Regions from separate parts of the Streptomyces sp. NPDC046303 genome, predicted to be linked through region 1. Evidence: riboswitches for the same ligand, from Rfam matches in the RefSeq annotation. Region 1 holds a riboswitch; the other holds the start of a gene.
The links. A riboswitch is a leader RNA that binds a small molecule or an ion and turns the genes downstream of it on or off. The one in region 1 is predicted to bind cobalamin.
Positions count from the first base shown of each region.

Region 2: it holds a riboswitch for cobalamin, as region 1 does, so the genes downstream of both, ACZ6I1_RS20910 (cobalamin biosynthesis protein) here and ACZ6I1_RS00350 (ABC transporter substrate-binding protein) in region 1, are expected to answer to the same signal.

Region 1 covers NZ_JBVJFA010000001.1:67,485-74,596, reverse strand. The annotation lists gene ACZ6I1_RS00360 (ABC transporter ATP-binding protein) at 1-27, opposite strand, end outside; gene ACZ6I1_RS00355 (FecCD family ABC transporter permease) at 24-1,085, opposite strand; gene ACZ6I1_RS00350 (ABC transporter substrate-binding protein) at 1,082-2,083, opposite strand; cobalamin riboswitch at 2,130-2,268, opposite strand; gene ACZ6I1_RS00345 (DUF4352 domain-containing protein) at 2,321-2,866, shown strand; gene ACZ6I1_RS00340 (glycoside hydrolase family 18 protein) at 3,068-4,405, shown strand; partial or broken gene ACZ6I1_RS00335 (DNA glycosylase AlkZ-like family protein) at 4,503-5,452, opposite strand; gene ACZ6I1_RS00330 (helix-turn-helix transcriptional regulator) at 5,485-6,510, shown strand; gene ACZ6I1_RS00325 (serpin family protein) at 6,601-7,112, shown strand, end outside.
Region 2 covers NZ_JBVJFA010000019.1:36,549-43,660, reverse strand. The annotation lists gene cobO (cob(I)yrinic acid a,c-diamide adenosyltransferase) at 1-406, opposite strand, end outside; gene ACZ6I1_RS20920 (putative cobaltochelatase) at 406-2,520, opposite strand; gene ACZ6I1_RS20915 (cobyric acid synthase) at 2,753-4,273, opposite strand; gene ACZ6I1_RS20910 (cobalamin biosynthesis protein) at 4,270-5,229, opposite strand; cobalamin riboswitch at 5,267-5,417, opposite strand; gene ACZ6I1_RS20905 (hypothetical protein) at 5,516-5,737, opposite strand; gene ACZ6I1_RS20900 (inorganic phosphate transporter) at 5,766-7,049, opposite strand.

The DNA of each region.
Region 1 (7,112 bases):
GAGTTCCAGCGCCGCGGTCCCGGTCATCCGGTCATCCCCTCGGTCCGGGTGGAGCGCCTCAGCATCCACAGGAAGAACGGCCCGCCGACGAGGGCGGTGACCACGCCGACCGGGATCTCCTCGGGCGCCGCGGCCGTACGGGCGACCAGGTCGGCCAGGAGCAGGAACACCGCCCCGCCCAGCGCGGCCACCGGCAGCAGCGCCCGGTGCGCGGCGCCGACGACCATCCGGGCGGCGTGCGGAATCATCAGCCCGACGAACCCGATCGCCCCGCTGTAGGCCACGAGCACGCCGATGACGAGGGAGGTGAGCACGAAGACGACGGCCCGGAAGCGCCCGGTGTCCAGGCCCAGCGTGTGCGCGCCCTCCTCACCCGCGAGCAGCAGGTCGAGCGGCCGGGCCAGGGCGATGAGCAGGCCGGTACCCACGAGCAGGGCGGCGGCAGGCAGGGCCAGTTCTTCCCAGCGGGCCCCGCCGAGCCCGCCGAGCGTCCAGAAGAGGACGGAGTTGACCTGGTCGGGGCGGGCGGCGAGCACCAGGACGAGGCTGGTGAGCGCGGACAGGACGTACTGGACGGCCACCCCGGCGAGGATCAGCCGGCCGGTGGTCATGGCTCCACCGCGCCGGGCCATGGCGTAGACGGCGAGGAGCGCGATCAGCGACCCGGCGAACGCGGCGGACGGCACGCCCAGCCGGCCCGCGAAACCGGCCAGGCCCGCCGCCCCCGCGACACCGGTCCCCGCGCCGAAGACGATCACGAGGACGGCCCCTGCCGAAGCGCCGGAGGAGGCCCCGAGCAGGAACGGGTCGGCGAGCTGGTTGCGTACGAGGGCCTGGAGCACGGTGCCCGTCACGGCGAGCCCGGCGCCGACGACGGCCCCGAGGAGCACCCTCGGCATCCGGACGTCCCACACGATGGAGGCGAACGCCCCGGTGCGCCCCTCGCCCGTCAGGCCGCCGAGCACGACGTCGAGGACCTGGCCGGGCGCGATCCGTACCGGCCCCAGGGCCAGGCCGGCGACGGCGGACGCCGCCAGCGCGGCGACGAGGAGGACGAGGACGGCCGGGGTCCGGCGCCGGCTCACGCGGCGTCGGGGTGCAACTGGCGGCCCAGGGACTCGACGGCGTCGGCGACGCGCACCCCGAGGACGGCCGAGGAGAGCGGAAGCACGACGAACCGCTGGTTCTTGATGGCGGGAACCTGGGCGAGGGCCGGGTCGTTCAACAGGCGCTGCTTCTTGGCTTCGACGGTGGTGCTGCCGTAGTCGTAGATGAGGACGACCTCGGGCTTGCGTTCGATGACCTTCTCCCACGACACGTCGCCGAAGGTGTCCTTGAGGTCGGCGAAGACGTTCGTCCCGCCGGAGAGCGAGACGATCTGGTGGCCGATGCCGTCGCCCCCGGCGGTGAAGGCGGAGGCCTCGCCGGAGTCGTAGACGAAGACGGACGGCCGGGGCTTGTCCTTCACCCGGGCGGTCACGGTGTCGATGCGGCGCTGCTCGTCCTCGATGAGCTTCGCGCCGCGCTCGGGCACGCCGAAGGTCCGCGCCACTTCGGTGATCTCGGTCCTGAGCTGCTCGACGCCGACCGGGCCTCCGGCGCAGTTCTCCACGTTGAGCCGGGAGTTGATGCCGGTCTTGGCCAGCCCCTCACGGTCGCGGCCCTGCGCCTTGTCGAAGGCGCTGGAGTAGCCCCCGTAGACGAAATCGGGGTTGGCTCCGAGCAGGACCTCCTTGGAGGGGTACTCCTTGGCCAGCACCTTGATCTTGTCGTAGGCGGGCCGGTAGGCGGGCAGCACGGCGTCGTCGAGGTAGGCGGAACCGGCGATCCGGTCCTCCAGGCCGAGGGCGAGCAGCACCTCGGTGGCGTGCTGGTTCATGGTCACGGCGCGCTGCGGCGGGGCCTGGTAGGTGCTGGTCACACCGCAGTTGGTGACGGTGTACGGGAACCCGGGCGCCTCGGCGGACGAACCCGCGGCCTTGGCCTGCCGTTCGGCGGGGGAGCCGGCGCAGGCGGCCAGGGGTATCAGGAACGCGAGGGGGGTGATCGCGCGCAGGAAGGCGCGGGCGCGACGGTGCGACATGGCAGAGCCTCTCCGGGGGATCCGCGTCCCCTGGTCGACGTGAAGGACCGAGCAGAGGCGGTGCGTCAGTGTCTGACTCCCGGCCTTCCCCGTGGGGAGGGCCGGTCACAGTGGCGGGACCGCACCGGAATCGCACCGGTTTCCTGTCCTGCACCGCCTGGGTTACGCGGCCAGTCTGCCAGAGTCGATCTTCCTGGGTGGCGGGACCCCCGGCCGGGGAGGATCGTGGACAGGGTGATGGGTGGATCAGCGGATGCCCCCGCGCCCCGGCGCCGCCCGCGCCGTCGGCGCGCCCCGCGCGGCGCACCGGCCGCGCTGGCGCTGGCGCTCGCACTCCTCGGCCCGGCGCTGCTGGGCGCGGCCCCCGCCGGGTCGGACGAGACCGTCTCCCTGGCCGGCAACGAGCCCGGCCAGCGGCTCGACGTCACCCTGGTCCAGGTGGTGGACCCGGCGAGCCCGGCCGATCCGGAAGGCCCGGCCGCCGATACGTCGACCCGGCTGCTGGCCGTGCGCTTCCGGTTGGAGAACACCGGGACCGCCGTGTACAAGGACTCCCCCGCACCGGCCGCGCACCTGCTCGACACGGCCGGGAAACGGTTCGCGGGGCTGAACAGCCCGACGGCGGCCGGAGCCTCCTTCCCGGACACCGTCACCCTGCGCCCCGGCGGTTCGGCCGAGGGCTTCGTCACCTTCCGGCTCCCGAAGGACGCCGCCCCGGCGGCCGTCCAGTTCGCCCTGAACGGCGGCCTGGCCGACGACGTCGGCCAGTGGAGCCTGCCGTAACCCCCCGGGACGCCGGCGACACCACCGCGGCGCCCAGTCCGTTCACCGCGGCGCCCGGGGACGGCCTCCGCGCCGCCCCGGAACGCCGCCGTGGCAGGTGAGTTCCCGCCGCCCTCTTGACCACTCTGGTCCAGACCAATAGTTTCCGGCATGCACCGCGCACGCGCTCACGCCCCGCTCCCGCATCCGCAAAGGAAGCCCATGCGCCGCAGCATGCTCGGCCGGCTGGCCGTCGCCGCCTGCTCCCTCTCCCTGCTGACCGCCTTCGCGCCCGCCGCCGGCGTCGCCGTGCAGGACGGAGCAGCGGGCGGTCACCACCGCTCGTACAAGAAGGTCGGCTACTTCACCCAATGGGGCGTCTACGGACGGGACTTCCAAGTCCAGGACCTGGAGAAGAACGGCTCCGCCGGCAGGCTCACCCACATCAACTACGCCTTCGGCAACGTCAGTGCCGAAGGCAGGTGCTTCACCGGGAACGTGCCCGGCGAGGCCGACGCCTGGGCCGACTACGTCCGCCCGCTCGACGCCGAGAACTCGGTGGACGGGGTCGCCGACACCTGGGACCAGCCGCTCGCCGGCAACTTCAACCAGCTGCGCGAGCTGAAGGCCAAGCACCCCGGCCTCAAGGTGCTGATCTCGCTGGGCGGTTGGAGCTGGTCCACGCACTTCTCGGACGCCGCGCTCACGCCCGCCTCCCGCAAGGCGTTCGTCGAGTCGTGCATCGACCTCTACATCAAGGGCAACCTGCCGCGGGACGGCACCCGCGGCGGCGCGGGCGCGGCCGCCGGGGTGTTCGACGGGATCGACCTCGACTGGGAGTGGCCCGGCTCCGCCGGTGACACGGACACGAGGTTCCGGCCCGAGGACAAGCGGAACTTCACCGAGCTGGTCAGGGAGTTCCGCAGGCAGCTCGACGCCCACGAGCGCAGCGTGAAGCGGAAGTCGCCGTACGAGCTGACGGCCTTCGTCCCGACCGCACCCGCCAAGATCGACGCGGGCTTCGACGTCCGCCGGATCATGCGCGACCTCGATTTCGTGACCCTCCAGGGATACGACTTCCACGTCTCCGGCGAGTCCACGACGGCCCAGCAGTCCGCGCTCTACGCCCGGGGCGACTTCAGCGTGCACGGCACGGTCGACGCCTGGCGGCGGCGCGGCGCGCCCGCGCACAAGCTGGTGATGGGCATGCCGTTCTACGGGCAGGGGTGGACGGGCGTCAGCGGCGGCGGGGACGGCATGGGGCAGCCGGCCGCCGGGCCGGCGCCGGCCACCTGGTCGGCCGGGTACGAGGACTACAAGGCGCTGAAGGAGCTGGCCGGTTCCGGGACGTACCAGGTCCACCGGGACCGGCGCGGCGGGCACGCCTGGCTCTTCGACGGCAGCACCCTGTGGACGTACGACGACCCGCAGGTGCTGCGCACCAAGACCGGCTACATCCGCGCACACGGCCTCGGCGGCGCGATGTTCTGGTCTCTGGACGCGGACACCGCCGACGGCGAGCTGATGACGGCCGTGGACCGGGGCCTGCGGGGCCGCTGACCCGGGGCTGCGGGCCCACTGACCGGCGCCGCCGGGCCGCGACTTCGGATCCGGCCCGGCGGCGCCCTCCACGTGCGCGCCACGTGCACGCCACGTGCGCGCCTCGTGCGCGGTCGGACGACAACCGGGCGGCCGGCGGCCTCCACTGCTCCGCGACGGCGCCGCGGTCGGCCCGGGAGAAGCGGCGCAGCGGGCTCACGCTCACCGTGCCGTCTCACGTCTCCAGGTCGCGGCGGCCCGGCCGTCGACCAGGACGACGCGGGCGTCGGGGCGCGGTGCGTCGGGGAGGGCCAGCAGCTCCCGTCCCCGCTCGCCGCGGAAGGAGACGAGCGCCTCGCGGAGCGCGGCGACGGCGGCCGGCAGTCCGGCGAGGCCGCACCAGGCGCGCAGGTCGGCCGTGGCGGCCGGGCCGTAGGCCGCCAGGCAGCGCCGTGCGAGCGCCTGGCCGACCGGATCGGAGCCGTCGTCGGAGGGCGGGTCGATCTCGCCACCCGGCCAGGAGGAGAGCAGCACCCTGCGCACGCCGGCCCGGCGTCCGCCACGCCCGCGGCGGCAGCTGCGCCCTCCGAGGGGCGCCGATCAGCATCTCCCCCAGGGCCCGGCGAGGGCCCGCGCGAGTCCGGTCATCGAGCGCGGCTCGCCGTCGGCCATCACCGCCCGGCCCGCGGCGGCGAGTTCCTCGAGGTCGGTCGCCGCGACCTCGCGGCACGTGACGAGGTGGACGGTGCGGCACATCAGACGGGTCCGCGCCACGCCCCGCCGGACGAGCCGGTCCGAGCGCTCCGCCGGGTCGAACGCCCGCAGCCGCGACCAGAGCCCGGCGAACGGCTCCTGCGGTTCCTGCGCCTCAGTCCGCCGAGGGGCGCGACTGCGTCGAGGACCGGCGTCGAGGACCGGCGTCGAGGACCGGCGTCGAGGACCGGCGTCGAGGACCGGCACCCCGGCGCGGTCGAGCAGCAGCTGCCGGGCGAGCGTCGCGCGGCCCAGCGCCCGGTGGTGCGCCGTGCGGTCCGGCGCGGTCCCGAGCCTCGCAGGAGAAGCGGACAGAATGTGACCGCTTCCCGGGGCAGCATGGAGTCATGCAGAAGACCTCAGCGCGACTGCTGTCGCTGCTCTCGCTCCTCCAGGCGCGCCGGGACTGGCCGGGGGCGCTGCTGGCCGAGCGGCTTGACGTCAGCCCGCGCACCGTGCGCCGTGACGTGGACCGGCTGCGCGAGCTCGGCTATCCCGTGGTGGCCTTCAAAGGACCCGACGGCGGATACCGGCTCGAGGCGGGCGCCGAGCTGCCGCCGCTGCTGTTCGACGACGAACAGGCCGTGGCGCTCGCCGTCGCCCTCCAGGTCGCGGCCGCCACCGGCGCCGGAATCGAGGAGGCCGCCGCGCGGGCGCTGACCACCGTCCGACAGGTCATGCCCGCCCGGCTGCGCCGCCGCATCGACGCCCTCCGGTTCACCGCCGTCGAGCGCGCCGTGAACGGGCCGGACCCGCAGGCCGACAGCGGCGTGCTCATGACGCTCAGCGCCGCCGTCCACGCCCGCGAGGAGCTGCGCTTCGACTACGCCCACGCCGGCGCCGCCGGCTCCCCGCCCGCAGAGGACGACGCCCCCAACCCCTCCGCGCCGCGCCGGGCGCAGCCCCACCACCTCGTCACGTGGGGCGGGCGCTGGTACCTCGTCGCCTGGGACCTCGACCGCGGGGACTGGCGTACCTTCCGCGCCGACCGGATCACGCCCCGCACGCCCACCGGGCCCCGTTTCACGCCGCGCGAACTGCCCGGAGGGGACGTCGCCGCCTTCGTGACCAGCCGGTTCCAGGGCTACGGCGGCGGCCGGCCCTGCCGCGGCGAGGTGATCCTCGACCTGTCCGCCGCCGCCGTGTCCCGCTACGTGCACGACGGGGTGGTCGAGGAGCTCGGCCCCGGCCGCTGCCGGCTCGTCCTGGGCTCCTGGTCGTGGCCTGGTCTGGCCGCGACCATCGGCCGGTTCGACGCCGACATCGAGGTCATCGGCCCGCCCGAGCTCAAGCACGCCTTCGCGCAGCTGGCCCGCCGCTTCGCCGCCGCGGCGGACGCGGCCTCCGCGAACAGGGCCCCGGCGCCGAGCTGATGCCGCATCACCGACCTGCGCCACGGGGGCCGTCGGGACCGCCGGGAAAACGATCCGGCCCGGCGGTGCGCGCCCGCATACCCTCCCCGCATGAGGAACTCGACGGTACCGGCGGTCAACCGCCTCACGAAGCGCTGGGCCGCGCAGGTCCCGGCCACCGGCCCGGGCACGGTGTTCACCGCGGCCGGGGTCTGGCCGCTGCTCGCCCTGCTGGCGGACGGAGCGGGCGGTACGGCCCGCGCGGAACTGGCGCAGGCAGTGGGCCTACCCGCCGCGGACGCCGCCCGGGCCGCCCGGGAGCTGCTGGACGCCCTGGCCGGCATACGCGGCCTGGAGTCGGCGACCGGCCTGTGGGCCAGGGCCGGCCTCCCGCTGGAGGAGGCCTGGTCGTCGAAGCTCCCGGCCGGCGCCCGGGGAACGCTGACGGATGACGTCCAGGCCGACACCAAGGTCCTGGACACATGGGCGTCGGACCGTACCGGCGGCCTGATCGAGCGCATGCCGGTGGCCCTCGACGAGGGCACCCGGCTCGTTCTGGCTTCCGCGCTCGCGCTGCGACTCAAGTGGATCCGCCCATTCCGCGAGATACCCGGTTCTGTCGA
Region 2 (7,112 bases), on a different contig from region 1:
TCGGGTACGCGAACTCGTCGAGCACGTACAGCTTGTGCGTTTCGGCCGCCAGGTCCCGCTTGACCTGCTCCCAGCCCTCCTTGGCCGCCTGCTCGTTGTCGAGCTGCGCGTCCCGCTGGACCCAGGACCAGCCCTCGCCCATCTTGTGCCAGACGACGGAACCGCCCTCGCCGGAGGCGCCGAGGACCTTGAGCGCGTTCTCCTCGCCGACCTTCCACTTCGCCGACTTGACGAACTGGAACACCCCGATCGGCCAGCCCTGGTTCCAGGCGCGCAGCGCCAGCCCGAAGGCCGCCGTGGACTTGCCCTTGCCGGGGCCGGTGTGGACGAAGACGAGCGGACGGTTGCGGCGCTGGCGCGTCGTGAGCCCGTCGTCCGGAACGGTGGTCGGCTGTCCCTGCGGCATTACGCGGCCCTCCTGTTGGTGTCGGAAGCGGAAGATGTCACTGCGGTACGTACGTTCTTCACGAGCCCGGCCAGCGAGTCGGCCCGCAGCCCGTCGAGGGTGACGGCGGGCCCCCCGAGATCGGCGGCCAGCACCCCGGCCAGCCCCAGCCGGACCGGCCCGGTCTCGCAGTCCACGACCACCGACGCCACGCCCGCGGCCTGGAGCAGCCGGGCGCTGCGCCCCGACAGCTCGCGCGGGTCGCCGCCGACGGCGCCGGCCGAGGTGGCCCGCCCGTCGGTGACGACCACGAGCAGCGGCCGTCGCGACGGGTCCCGGAGCCGCTCGATCCGCAGCACCTCGCGGGCCTTCAGCAGCCCGGCGGCGAGCGGGGTGCGGCCGCCGGTCGGCAGCTGCTCCAGCCGGGCCGCGGCCGCGTCCACCGAGGAGGTGGGCGGCAGCGCCAGCTCGGCCGAGGCCCCGCGGAAGGTGATCAGGCCGACCTTGTCCCGGCGCTGGTAGGCGTCCAGCAGCAGCGACAGCACGGCGCCCTTGACGGCGCTCATCCGCTGCCGGGCGGCCATCGAGCCCGAGGCGTCCACGACGAAGAGGACCAGGTTGCCCTCGCGGCCCTCCCGCCTCGCCAGCCGCAGATCGTCCTTGCGGATCACCAGGCCGCGCCCGGCGCGGCCGCGCGCCTTCTGGTGCGGGGCGGCCGCGTGCACCGTGGCCGCCAGGTGCAGCTTCGTCAGCCGGCCGCCGGGGCGCTCGGCGCCCGTGGTCCGGCCGTGGGCGGTACGGGCACGCGAACGCCGCCCGGCGGCACCCTCGCCGAGGCCGGGCACGCTCAGGATCTTCGTGCGGAACGGCTCCGCGGCCCGTACGGCGGCCTGTTCGGGCCCGCCGGCCCCCTGGGCGGAGGGCTGCGGGGCCTCGGGGCCGTCCCCGGGGGCCCCCTCCGGCGCCTCGGCGGTCCCGGTGTCCTCCGGCGGCGCCGCGGACTCGGGGCCGGATCCCTGAGGAGGCACCCCGCCGCCGTCCGGCCCGCCGCCGGGGCCGCCACCGTCGTCCGGACCCTCGGGCTCCGGGTCGGGCTCGTTGTCCGGCTCGTCGTCCGGCTCCTCCTCCGGGAACCGGTCGAGAATCTCGTCCAGCTTGTCCTCGTCCAGGCCCGGCGCGTCGAACGGGTTGCGCCGCCGGCGGTGGGGGAGCGCCAGCAGCGCGGCCTGCCGTACGTCCTCCTTCAGTACGTCGGTCCGCCCGGCCCAGGCGGCCAGCGCGGTCGCGGTCCGGGCCATCACGATGTCCGCCCGCATGCCGTCGACCTCGAAGCCGGCACAGGTCGCGGCGATCCGGAGCAGCGCGGTGTCCCCGAGCCGGACCTGCGGGAGCAGCGCCCGCGCCGCCACCACCCGGGCGCGGACCTCGCGTTCGTCATCGGCCCAGCGGGACGCGAAACCGGCCGGGTCGTCCTCGTACGCCAGCCTGCGGCGCACGACCTCGACGCGCTGGGCGGGCTCGCGGGAGGCGGCCACCTCGACGGTGAGCCCGAAGCGGTCGAGGAGCTGCGGACGCAGCTCGCCCTCCTCGGGGTTCATCGTGCCGACGAGCAGGAACCGTGCGGCGTGGCGGACGGAGACGCCCTCGCGCTCCACGTACGAGGCGCCCATCGCGGCCGCGTCCAGCAGCAGGTCGATGAGGTGGTCGTGGAGCAGGTTGACCTCGTCGACGTACAGGATGCCGCGGTGCGCGTCGGCGAGCAGGCCGGGCTCGAAGGCCTTCACGCCTTCCGCCAGGGCCCGTTCGATGTCGAGGGCCCCGACGAGGCGGTCCTCGGAGGCCCCGACGGGCAGCTCCACCATGCGGGCGGGCCGGGCCGCGCCCGGGCCGGGCTCGTGCGGGCCGTCCGGGCAGGCCGGGTCCGGCGCGGCCGGCGCGCACGAGAACCGGCATCCGGGGACCACGTCCACCTGCGGCAGCAGCGCCGACAGCGCGCGCACGGCGGTGGACTTGGCGGTGCCCTTCTCGCCGCGCACGAGCACACCGCCGACCGCCGGGCTCACGGCGTTCAGCAGGAGCGCCAGCCGCAGGTCGGTCTGACCGACCACTGCGGTGAACGGATAGGGCGTGCTCATGCGTTGCTCACTCCTTGGTGTGGTGCGGTGGGCTGCGCGGTGCCGGTGCGGGTTCCGCTGCGCGGGCTGCTCCCGTGACGGGGGCTCCGCCCCAGACCCCGCTCCTCAAACGCCGGAGGGGCTGGATTTCGGCTGCCGCCCGCCAGATGCGGCTGGTTTGCCCGCAGGGCAAATTCAGCCCCGGTTCCGGGAAGGGGCGGGGCGGGGGAAGCCGCCCGCAGGGACCGGCCCGTCACGGTGCGCCCGGCGGGAGGAACGGGAGGCCCGCCGGGGCTCCGGTTTCGATGAGCCGCAGCAGGGCGTCCGTGTCCGCGTGCTCGGCGATCAGGTCGCCCAGCAGGTCCAGCTGTTCCTCCCGCAGCGCGGAGAACGACGTGTCCGGAGCGGGCACGAAACGGCGGCCCGCAGCCGAGGCCACCTCGCGGAGGAACGCCCGGCGGAAGCCGTCGGACTCCAGCGAGCCGTGCCAGTGCGTTCCCCACACCGACCCGACCCGGCACCCGTCGAGGAAGGGCGTCCCGCCCAGGACTTCGGCCACGCCGTGGTGGATCTCGTAGCCCGAGACCTCCTCGCCCAGCGCCGAACCCACCGGGCGCGCCAGGGTCTTCTCCCGCGCGAAGCGGACGCGCACCGGCAGCAGTCCGAGCCCGTCCACCGAGCCCGCCCGCGATTCGACCTCGTCCTCGATGTGCTCGCCGAGCACCTGGAACCCGCCGCAGACGCCCAGCACGGGCCGCCCCTCGGCGGCCCGCCGCAGCAGCGCGTCCGCGAGCCCGCGTTCCCGCAGCCACTCCAGCGCCTTGACCGTCCCGCGCGTCCCCGGCACGACGACGAGGTCCGCGTCGGCCAGTTCCTCGGCCCGGTCCACGAACCGCACGACCACCCCCGGCTCCGCGGCGAGCGCGTCGACGTCCGTGAAGTTCGACATCAGCGGGACCGCGCACACCGCGACCCGCAGCACGTCCTCGCCCACGGGCGGGGCCACCACCGACTCCCGTACCGCTCCGCGCAGGGAGACCCGGAGCCCGTCCTCCTCGTCGATGCCCAGCCCGTGCCGGAAGGGCAGGACCCCGTACGTGGCCCGCCCGGTCAGGCCGCGCAGCATCTCCATGCCCGGCTCCAGCAGCGTGACGTCACCGCGGAACTTGTTGACCATGTATCCGGCGATCAGCGACTGGTCCTCCGCCGACAGCAGGGCCGTCGTACCGAAGAAGGACGCGAAGACCCCGCCCCGGTCGATGTCCCCGACCACGACCACCGGGAACCGCGCGGCCCGCGCGATGCCCATGTTCACGATGTCGGTCCGGCGCAGGTTGATCTCGGCCGGACTGCCCGCCCCCTCGCAGATCACGGCGTCATACGTGCCCCGCAGCTGCTCCAGGCAGTCCGTGACGATGCCGAGCAACTGCTCCTGCCTGCCCCCGTGGTAGCCGCGGGCGCTCATCTCGCCCACCGGCTTGCCCAGCAGCACCACCTGGCTGCTGCGGTCGCTGCCCGGCTTGAGCAGGACCGGGTTCATCAGCGCGGTCGGCTCCACGCCGGCCGCCTGGGCCTGCATGGCCTGGGCGCGGCCGATCTCGGCGCCCTCCAGCGTCACGAACGAGTTCAGCGACATGTTCTGCGCCTTGAAGGGCGCCACCTTCACGCCCTGGCGGGCCAGCCAGCGGCAGATGCCCGCCGTGACCACGCTCTTGCCCGCGTCCGATGTGGTTCCGGCGACCAGCAGTCCGCCGCCGCGCTTCGCGCCGCTCATGCGCGCCCCCTCCGTGATGTACGCGAAACCAGCGTCCGGGCCGCCACACACGCCCCGAGCGCCAGCCAGGTCACCTGCCGCGACAGCCGTACCGCCCGCTGGATGTCCGCGACCGCCACCGGCCGCCCCGCCGCGCCGTTCAGCACCGCCCGGTGCTCGACCCGCCCCCCGTACGCCAGGGTGCCGCCCAGCCGTACGCCGAGCGCACCCGCGAAGGAGGCCTCCACGGGCCCGGCGTTCGGGCTCGGGTGCCCGGCGGCGTCCGCGCGCCAGGCCCGTACGGCTCCCCGCCGGTCGGGACCGGCCAGTACCGCGGCCAGCGCGGTCAGCCGGGCGCCCGGCCAGCCCGCCAGGTCGTCGAGCCGGGCGGAAGCCCAGCCGTAGCGCAGGTAGCGGGGGGACTTGTGGCCGACCATCGCGTCCAGGGTGTTCACGGCGCGGAAGGCCAGCAGCCCGGGGACCCCGGCGACGGCGCCCCACACCAGGGCACCGACCACCGCGTCGGAGGTGTTCTCCGCGACCGACTCCACGACGGCGCGGGCCATCTGCTGCTCGTCCAGGGCGTGCGGGTCGCGTCCGCACAGGTGCGGCAGCCGCTCCCGGGCCACCTCGGCGTCCCCGGCGGCGAGCGCGCCGCCGATGGCGCGGGCCTCGCGGCCCAGCGACGTGCCGCCCACGACGGCCCACGTGGCGGCGGCGGTCAGGGCGATACGGGCGGCCGCGGGCCGGGAGCGCACGGCGCGGGCGCCCAGCGCGCCGACGGCGGCCGCGCCCCCGGCGCAGACCAGGGTGTGCAGGAGGCCCCGGGCGCGGTCGTCGCGCCACAGGGCACGTTCGACGGCGGCGGCGGCTCGTCCGAAGGCGGCCACGGGGTGCCCACGGCGCGGATCCCCGAGGATCCGGTCGCCGATCAGGCCCGCCGTGACGCCGTACGCGAAGACGCGATCGGCACGCATGGTGGCAGGTATGTCCTCACTCAGGGTCCGCGCCCTGGTTCGACGTGTCCGGCGGCGAGAGTTCCTGGCTCCCGGGACGCACTCGGCCGAGTGCCCCGGTGACAGTGGCGGGACCGCGCCGGATTCGCACCGGACTTCCTCTCCATGCCGCCGTATTGGCTCGGGCAGTCCACCACGCACCGCGAAGGCCCGTCAACTCGCCGTTGACCTGCGGCGGGGTACGCGAAAGCTCCCCCCGGGAGGACCCGGGGGGAGCCTTCACACGTGATGTCTCACATGTGACGTCTCAGACGACGATCAGGTAGATCCCGTACGCCACGGCCGCCGCGCAGAGCGCGAAGCAGGCGTACGCGCCGCTGCGGGCCAGGGTGGCCGCGCCGCCCTGCTCGGTGGCGGCCTCGTGCTTGGACAGGCCCACCAGGCCGAGGGTGAACAGGGCCACGAGGGCGACGGTGGCGGAGAGGCTGACTCCGAACACGGAGCCGAGGGCTTCCCAGTCGATCTTCATACCGCTGATTCCTCTGTCGTTCTCGGGGTCAGACCGCCGCGGCCGGAGCCGCAGGCGTCGCGGTCGAGGCCGAAATGGTGGCCTTGAGGGCGTCGTCCGTGACCGCGGCGGTCGTACCGGCGACGGTCGTACCGGCCGCGGCGGCGGTCGGCGGGACGGTGACGGCCGCGATCGCCGTGGTGACGACACCGGGCTCCTCGGCGCCGGCCGCCGGCACGTCGTTGACGTTGGTGTGGTCCACGACCTGGCGGCGCGAGATGAGCCAGATGGCGGCGCAGGAGGCGACCAGGAAGACCGTGACGGCGGCGATGCCGACGTCACCGGTGCGCATGACCAGCTCGGCGCCCGCGGAGACCAGGGCGGCGGCCGGCAGGGTGAGGCCCCAGGCGACGAACATGCGGGTCGCGGTGGACCAGCGGACCACACCGCCCTTGCGGCCCAGGCCCGCACCCATGACCGCGCCGGAGCACGAGTGGGTGGTGGAGAGCGAGAAGCCGAGGTTCGAGGAGGCCAGGATGACCGTGGCGGCCGAGGTCTGGGCGGCGAAGCCCTGCTGCGGCTGCAGGTCGGTCAGGCCCTTGCCCATGGTGCGGATGATGCGCCAGCCGCCCAGGTAGGTGCCGAGCGCGATCGCGATACCGGCGGAGAGGATGACCCACACCGGCGGGTTCGCGTCCGGCGCGATCGCGCCGCCCGCGATCAGCGCCAGGGTGATGATGCCCATCGTCTTCTGCGCGTCGTTGGTGCCGTGCGCGAGGGAGACCAGTCCGGCCGAGGCGATCTGGCCGGCGCGGTAGCCCTTGGCCGAGGTCTTGTCGCCGACCTTGCTGCCGAACTTGTACGTGACCTTCGTGGCCAGCATGGCCGCCAGACCGGCGACGAGCGGGGCCGCGATCGCCGGGATCAGCACCTTGGTGACGAGCGTGTCGCCGTTGACCGCGCCGAGGCCGGCCGAGGCGACCGCGGCACCGATCAGGCCGCCCATCAGGGCGTGCGAGGAGCTGGAGGGCAGGCCGACCAGCCAGGTGAGGAGGTTCCACAGGATCGCGCCGACCAGGGCGGCGTAGATCACCTCTGGCTGGATTCCTTCCTCGTTGACCAAGCCCTTGGAGATCGTCTTGGCGACCTCCACGGACAGGAAAGCGCCGACGAGGTTGAGCACGGCGGACATGGCCACCGCCGTCTTGGGCTTGAGGGCGCCGGTCGAGATGGTGGTGGCCATCGCGTTGGCTGTGTCGTGGAAACCGTTCGTGAAGTCGAACACGAGAGCGGTGATGATCACGATCCCGAGGAGAAGCGTTATGTGCTCCATTTACCCAGGCTTCTGTTTGACGTCAGTGGCTCGGCGACCGTAGGCAACCTGGATGAACGGAAG